Regions from separate parts of the Kitasatospora sp. NPDC005748 genome, predicted to be linked through region 1. Evidence: riboswitches for the same ligand, from Rfam matches in the RefSeq annotation. Region 1 holds a riboswitch; the other holds the start of a gene.

Region 1 (3,364 bases):
TTCTTCTGGGTGCTGGCCTGGACGGTGGTGCTCCGGTGGTCGTCCGCCGCGCTGATGCCGTTGTCGTTGCGGTCCGCGACGGCGACGCCGAGCGCCCCGCCCGCCACACCGGCGACCAGGGCGACGGCGGCGATCAGCGCGATCAGCCCGCCGCGCTTCTTGCGCGGGCCGCCGGGCCCGGGGGTGCCGGGGTACTCGGCCGGGTAGCCGAGCGGCCCGCCGGGGTAGCCCGGGCCGCCGGGGGCGGCGGGGCCACCGGGCGGGGCCTCGTGGCCGCCCCAGCCGCCGAGCGGCTGGCCGGCGCCGAACGGGTGGTGCGGCGCCGGCGCGGCCGGAGCCCCGTACGGGTCGTGGGACGCCGCCGCGACCGGGGCGCCCGGTGTGGCGTACGGGTTGGTGACCGGCGCGGCCACCGGGGCGGCCGGCGCGGCCGGGGCCGGCGGCAGGACGGGCGGAGGTGCGTCGATGTACCGGGCCTCGGCGGCCGGAGCCGCCACCGGCTCGGCGGGCACGGCGGGCGCCGGGTCCGGGGCGCCGACCTTGCTGAACGCCAGCGTCGGCGTGAACCCGCCGGACGCGGGCGCGGCCGGAGCGGCGGGCGCCCCGGCGCCGGTGTCCGTCACGGTCCGGTCCGCCTCGGGCGCCGCCTGGACGGGACCGGGCGCCACCTGCGCCCGACCGTCAGGAGCGGGACCCACTACCCCCTGGCCGTCGGAGGGCTGCTCCCCCTGTGGCCCGGTGGGCCCAACCTCGCGCTCGGTGCTCACGGACGACCTCCATAGCTGACAGGACCAACAACCATAGTTTTTCGCACACTCGATTCGATTGCCGTAAGGACCCCTCTGAAGAAGTCATAAGAATCCTTAGCCCGGCCCGACAACGGCCCCCAGGCAGGCCCCCGCGACGGCCCCCCGGGACCCCGTGCGAGGCCGCCCCGCGGCGTCCCGCGATGCGGACCGCCGGACGCCTGGCCTTGGCGTTCACTCCCGCGCCGGTTAGCCTGTCGCTCCAAACTGACACGCGGGAGCTTGGACCCACCAGGCTGAGAGTGCGCCGGTCGACCGTACGCCACGAGCTCCGTGGACGGACCGTCGAGGGGGCGCAGACCGCCGGAACCTGTCCGGGTAATGCCGGCGTAGGGAGTATCGGCCATGCCGCCTGCTTCGCCATCCTCTTCTTCGGGCGCGCCCGCGTCCAAGGGTTTCCCCGAATCGTCCGCGACCGATCCCTGCGACGCCACCGGCGGGGCGGCCGGTTCCACCGGAGCGGGCACCGCCGTCCTGGACCGTCCGGACCGGGCGGACCGGGTCGAGGCCCCGTTCGTCCTCGACACCGAGCCGCCGCGCACGCTCCGCTTCCGGGACCACTTCGCGCTCTGGATGAACCTCGGCGTCAGCCTGATCGGCTTCACCACCGCCGCCACCGTGCTCGGCGCACCCGGCAGCGAGCTGTCGCTGGCCGCCGCGGTCACCGCGATCGTGGTCGGCACCGTGGTCGGCACCGCGATGCTCGGCGTGGCCGCGCTGATCGGGGCCCGGACCGGCGCGCCGGCGATGGCCAACCTGCGCGGACTGTTCGGGACGAAGCTCTCCTACGTGCCGACGGTGCTGAACATCGTCCAGTGCATCGGCTGGGGCGTGTACGAGCTGCTGGTCATCGCGATGGGCGCGCAGACGGTGGCGCACACCGACGGCTACCGCTGGCTCTTCGTCGTCCTGGCGGGCGCGGTGACCACCGCGCTGACCATCTGGCCGCTCGGCGCGATCGCGGTGCTGCGCCGCTTCGTCGCCGCGGCGGTCGCGGTGGCGATGGTCTACTTCACCGTCCAGCTGGGCCGGGGCGGCGTGTCCGACCCGGGCGCGGGCAACTGGCACGGCTTCCTCCGGGCCACCGACGCGATGATCGCGGTGTCGATCTCCTTCGTCCCGCTGGCCGCCGACTACACCCGGCACTCCCGCACCGCCCGCTCCGCGTTCTGGGGCAGCTTCTCCGGCTACACCGTCGCCCAGGTCTGGTGCTACGTGCTCGGCCTGTTCGCGCTGCTGCAGGCCGACGGCGACGCCTCCCGGATCTTCGACTCGTTCCTGGGCGTCTGGGCCGGCTGGTTCTTCCTGCTGGTGCTGGTGCTGCGCGAGACCGACCAGTCCTTCGCCAACGTGTACTCGACCGCGATGTCGGTCCACAACCTGCTGCCGAAGGTGGACCGCCGGGTACTGACCGGCGCGACCGGCCTGCTGATCACCGTGCTGGCGCTGCAGATCACCGAGTTCACCGACTCCTACTACGCCTTCCTCGGTCTGATCGGCTCGGTGTTCGTGCCGATGTTCGCGGTACTGGCGGTCGACTACTTCCTCGGCGCCGGCCGGCGCGGCTGGAACCTCGCCGCCGACGCCCCGTCCCGCTGGCTGATGCTGCTGCCCTGGGCGCTCGGCTTCGCCGTCTACCAGCTGATCGCGCCGACCGCGATCGCCGGCTGGTGGACGGACTTCTGGACCTCCGTGCAGGAGGCCCTGCACTTCACGCCCCAGGAGTGGACCTCGGCGTCCCTGTTCGGCTTCCTGGTGCCGGCCCTGGTCACCTGGGCGCTCACCCCGCTCACCCGCCGGACCCCCGCCGCCTGACGCCCGCGGGCCCGGTCGGGCCCGCGACCGCCCGCCGGGAAGGGCGGACGACGAGGCGCGCGGGCGAAGACGGCCCCGCAGGTTGGGGCCGTCTTCGCCCGGGTGTCACTTCCGCCGCCTATCGTGGACGGCGTGACCAGCCCTGACCTCTCCCCGGCGGCGGCGCGCACCACGCGGCCCGTCCAGGTGATCGCCCACCGCGGTTCCTCGCACGCCCTGCCCGAGCACACGCTCGCGGCCTACCGCCGGGCGCTCGACGAGGGCGCGGACGCGGTCGAGTGCGACGTCCGGGTGACGGCCGACGGGCATCTGGTCTGCGTGCACGACCGCCGGATCGGCCGGGTCTCGGACGGCCGCGGCACGGTCTCCTCGATGACGCTGGCCGAGCTGGAGGCGCACGACTTCGGCGCCTGGAAGACGGGGGAGCCGAGCGCGGACCCGGACCTGCGCGGCGTCCTGCGGCTGGAGAGCCTGCTGGAGCTGGTCACCGACTGCGGGCGCCCGGTGGACCTGGCGATCGAGACCAAGCACCCGGTCCGTTTCCGGGGCCGGGTGGAGTCCGAGCTGCTGCGGATGCTCGACCGGTTCAAGATCGGCGGGGCGCCGGAGGGCGACCGCCCGCAGGCCCGGATCATGAGCTTCTCCTCGCTGGCGCTGACCAGGGTGGCCGCCGCCGCGCCGGAGTACCCGCGGGTCTTCCTGTTCGAGCGGACGCTGCCCCTGCAGGGCCGGCTGCGCCCGGG
Region 2 (3,364 bases), on a different contig from region 1:
ACCATGTGCTCGACGTTGCCGAAGGACTGCGCGGCGGCCAGCACGATGTCCGGCCACTTCTCCGCCAACTCCTGTGCCACCACGGCGTCCTGGTTCTCGGCGAGGGCGGCGGCCCGGGCCTGGATGCCGGCGGCCTTGGCGAGCCCGATCGCCTTGGCGGCCTCCGCGTCCGCCAGCCCGCGGGCCTCGGTGGCCGCGGCCTCGGCCTGTCCGGTGGCCCTGGTCGCCTCGGCCTCGGCCAGGGCGCGCAGCCTGGTGGCGTCCGCCGCGGCCTGGGCCGCGATCCTGACCTGGCCGGCCTCGGCGGCCGCCTTCAGCTCGGTCTCCTGGGCCTGGGCCTGCGCCGCCGAGATCCGCGCGTCGCGGTCGGCGTCCGCCCGGGTGCGGGTCTCGTACGCCTTGGCGTCGGCCGGCTTGCGGACCTCGATCTGCAGCTGCTGCTCCTTGCGGCGCGACTCCAGTTCGGCGACCTTCGTCTCCTGGACGACGACCTCCTGCCGGGAGGCGGCCTCGGCGAGCGGCCCGGCCTGCTGGGCGCGGGCGTTGGCGGTGTCCCGTTCGGCCTGGTAGGCGGACTGCTGGATGGCGCTGTTGCGGGTCGCCTCGGCCTTGCGGGCGGCGGCCTCCTGCTCCGCCTCGGTGGCCATCCGGTCGGCCGCGGCCTGGGCGATCCGGGCGTCCCGCTGGACGGCGGCGGCGTGCGGGATGGCGAGGTTCTTGATGTAGCCGGTCGGGTCGATGATCTCCTGGATCTGCAGGGTGTCGATGATCAGCCCGAGCTTCTCCATCTCCAGCCCGGAGGCGGCCCTGGTCTCCCCGGTGAGCCGCTCGCGGTCCCGGATCATGTCCTCGACGGTGAGCCCGCCGACGATCGAGCGCAGGTGGCCGGCGAAGACGTTGTGGACCCGCTGGCTGATCAGCTTCTGCTGGTCCAGGAATCGCCGGGCGGCATTGGCGATGGAGACGTCGTCGTCGCCGATCTTGAAGATCACCACGCCCTTGACCCGGACCGGGATGCCCTGCGTGGTGACGCATTCGACGTCCAGCTCGGCCTCGTTGAGGTCCAGCGAGAGCCGGCGGACGCCCTGCAGCCCCGGCGTGACGAAGGTCCCCCGCCCGGTGACGATCCGGAAGCCCAGGCCGTCCCCGACCCCCTCGGTCCGGTGCCGGGAGCCGGAGATGATCAGGGCCTCGTTGGGCTCGGCGACCCGCCACATGAGCTTGAAGAGCGTGACACCCACCAGCAGTACCCCGGCGGCGGTCCCGATGATGACGAACACCATGGTTCAACTCCCCCTTTCGGCGCATGAGATGCGCCGACTCGGATTGTCCGCCCGGGGCACCCGGAGGAGAAGGGATCGCACATGACCGTCCGTCACAACCCTGTCACGGCAGGATCGGTGCCACGTAGACGGTCCGGGGCGGGTGGTACTCGATCACCACCACGGGCGTCCCGACCGACAACCGGTCACCCGGCACGGCGAGATAGGCGAGGAACGCCTCCGTGCCCCGGCGCTCCGGGACGTGCACCATCACCTCGCCGACCAGTCCCGTGCCCACCGCTCCGCTGACCCGCCCCGTGCTCCCGATCACTGCGCTCCTCCTTCGCCGCCCGCCCCGCGTGACTGCCAGTCTGCCCGCCCCGGAGCGCCGCGGCGCCCCGTGGTCCGGAGCGCCGCCCGGGACCCCCTCTGGACCAGCGGCGATCCGCTCGCTACGGTGTTGGACGTCATGCGCAGGCAACACCGCCTGCGGACACGGGAGCTCGGAGCACCGGGCTGAGAGGGCGCTGACCGGAACGTCACTGGACGTGCCGACCGCTGCGTCGACCGCAGGAACCTGACCGGGTAATGCCGGCGTAGGGAGTAGAGGGTCTGATGACCACGTTCGACGCACAGCCGCAGTCTGCCCGGAACCAGGCCGCCGGAAGCGCGGCCACCGGCTACCCGACCCCGGCCTGGCGCAAGGCCTACCGCCAGGGGTCCCGCCCCGACCTGCGGGTCCCGTACCGCGAGGTCGTCCTGACCAACGGCCGGACCGTCCCGCTCTACGACACCTCCGGCTCGTACACCGATCCCGCCTACGAGGCCGACGTGCGGCGCGGCCTGCCGCCGCTGCGGGACGCCTGGATCCGCCAGCGCGGCGACGTCGAGGAGTACGACGGCCGCGAGGCCCGCCCGGAGGACGACGGGATCAAGCACACCTCGCCGCGCGGCGGGAACCTGCGCAACCTGGACGCCGTCTTCCCCGGCCGCCCGCGCCGCCCGCTGCGCGGCCGGTCCGGCGCCTCCGTCACCCAGCTCGCCTACGCCCGGCGCGGCGTGGTGACGCCGGAGATGGAGTTCGTGGCCCTGCGCGAGGGCCTGGACCCGGAGTACGTCCGCGCCGAGGTGGCGCGCGGCCGCGCCGTCATCCCGGTCAACGTGAACCACCCCGAGGTGGAGCCGTCGATCATCGGCACCAACTTCCTGGTGAAGATCAACGCCAACATCGGCAACTCCGCCGTCACCTCCTCGATCGAGGAGGAGGTGGAGAAGATGACCTGGGCCACCCGCTGGGGTGCCGACACCGTCATGGACCTCTCCACCGGCCGCAACATCCACACCACCCGGGAGTGGATCCTGCGCAACTCCCCGGTCCCGATCGGCACGGTGCCGCTCTACCAGGCGCTGGAGAAGGTCGACGGCCGGGCCGAGGAGCTCAGCTGGGACGTCTACCGGGACACCATCGTCGAGCAGTGCGAGCAGGGCGTCGACTACATGACCGTGCACGCCGGCGTGCTGCTGCGGTACGTGCCGCTGACGGCCCGTCGCAAGACCGGCATCGTCTCGCGCGGCGGCTCGATCATGGCGGCCTGGTGCCTGGCCCACCACCGGGAGAACTTCCTCTACACCAACTTCGAGGAGCTCTGCGAGATCCTCGCGAGCTACGACGTCACCTTCTCGCTCGGTGACGGCCTGCGCCCCGGCTCGATCGCCGACGCCAACGACGAGGCGCAGTTCGCCGAGCTGCAGACGCTGGGCGAGCTGGGCCGGATCGCCCGGGAGCGGGACGTCCAGGTGATGATCGAGGGCCCGGGCCACGTCCCGATGAACAAGATCAAGGAGAACATGGATCTCCAGAAGGAGATCTGCGACGAGGCGCCGTTCTACACCCTCGGCCCGCTGACCACGGACGTCGCCCCCGGTTACGACCACATCACCTCGGGCATCGGCGCCGCGATGATCGCCTGGTGGGGCACCGCGATGCTCTGCTACGTGACCCCCAAGGAGCACCTGGGCCTGCCCAACCGGGACGACGTGAAGACCGGCGTCATCACCTACAAGATCGCCGCCCACGCCGCCGACCTGGCCAAGGGCCACCC

What was found. Region 1 has a riboswitch for thiamine pyrophosphate ahead of ABZ495_RS01700 (cytosine permease). Riboswitches for the same ligand answer to the same signal wherever they lie in the genome.
Region 2: linked by a shared signal. The riboswitch ahead of thiC (phosphomethylpyrimidine synthase ThiC) and the one ahead of ABZ495_RS01700 (cytosine permease) in region 1 are both predicted to bind thiamine pyrophosphate.

Annotation. Positions count from the first base shown of each region.
Region 1 is NZ_JBEXYD010000002.1:60,931-64,294, reverse strand. Features, by position in the region: gene ABZ495_RS01705 (trypsin-like peptidase domain-containing protein) at 1-623, opposite strand, end outside; TPP riboswitch at 1,011-1,159, shown strand; gene ABZ495_RS01700 (cytosine permease) at 1,152-2,621, shown strand; gene ABZ495_RS01695 (glycerophosphodiester phosphodiesterase family protein) at 2,754-3,364, shown strand, end outside.
Region 2 is NZ_JBEXYD010000029.1:18,372-21,735, reverse strand. Features, by position in the region: gene ABZ495_RS21205 (SPFH domain-containing protein) at 1-1,283, opposite strand, end outside; gene ABZ495_RS21200 (hypothetical protein) at 1,387-1,593, opposite strand; TPP riboswitch at 1,748-1,882, shown strand; gene thiC (phosphomethylpyrimidine synthase ThiC) at 1,878-3,364, shown strand, end outside.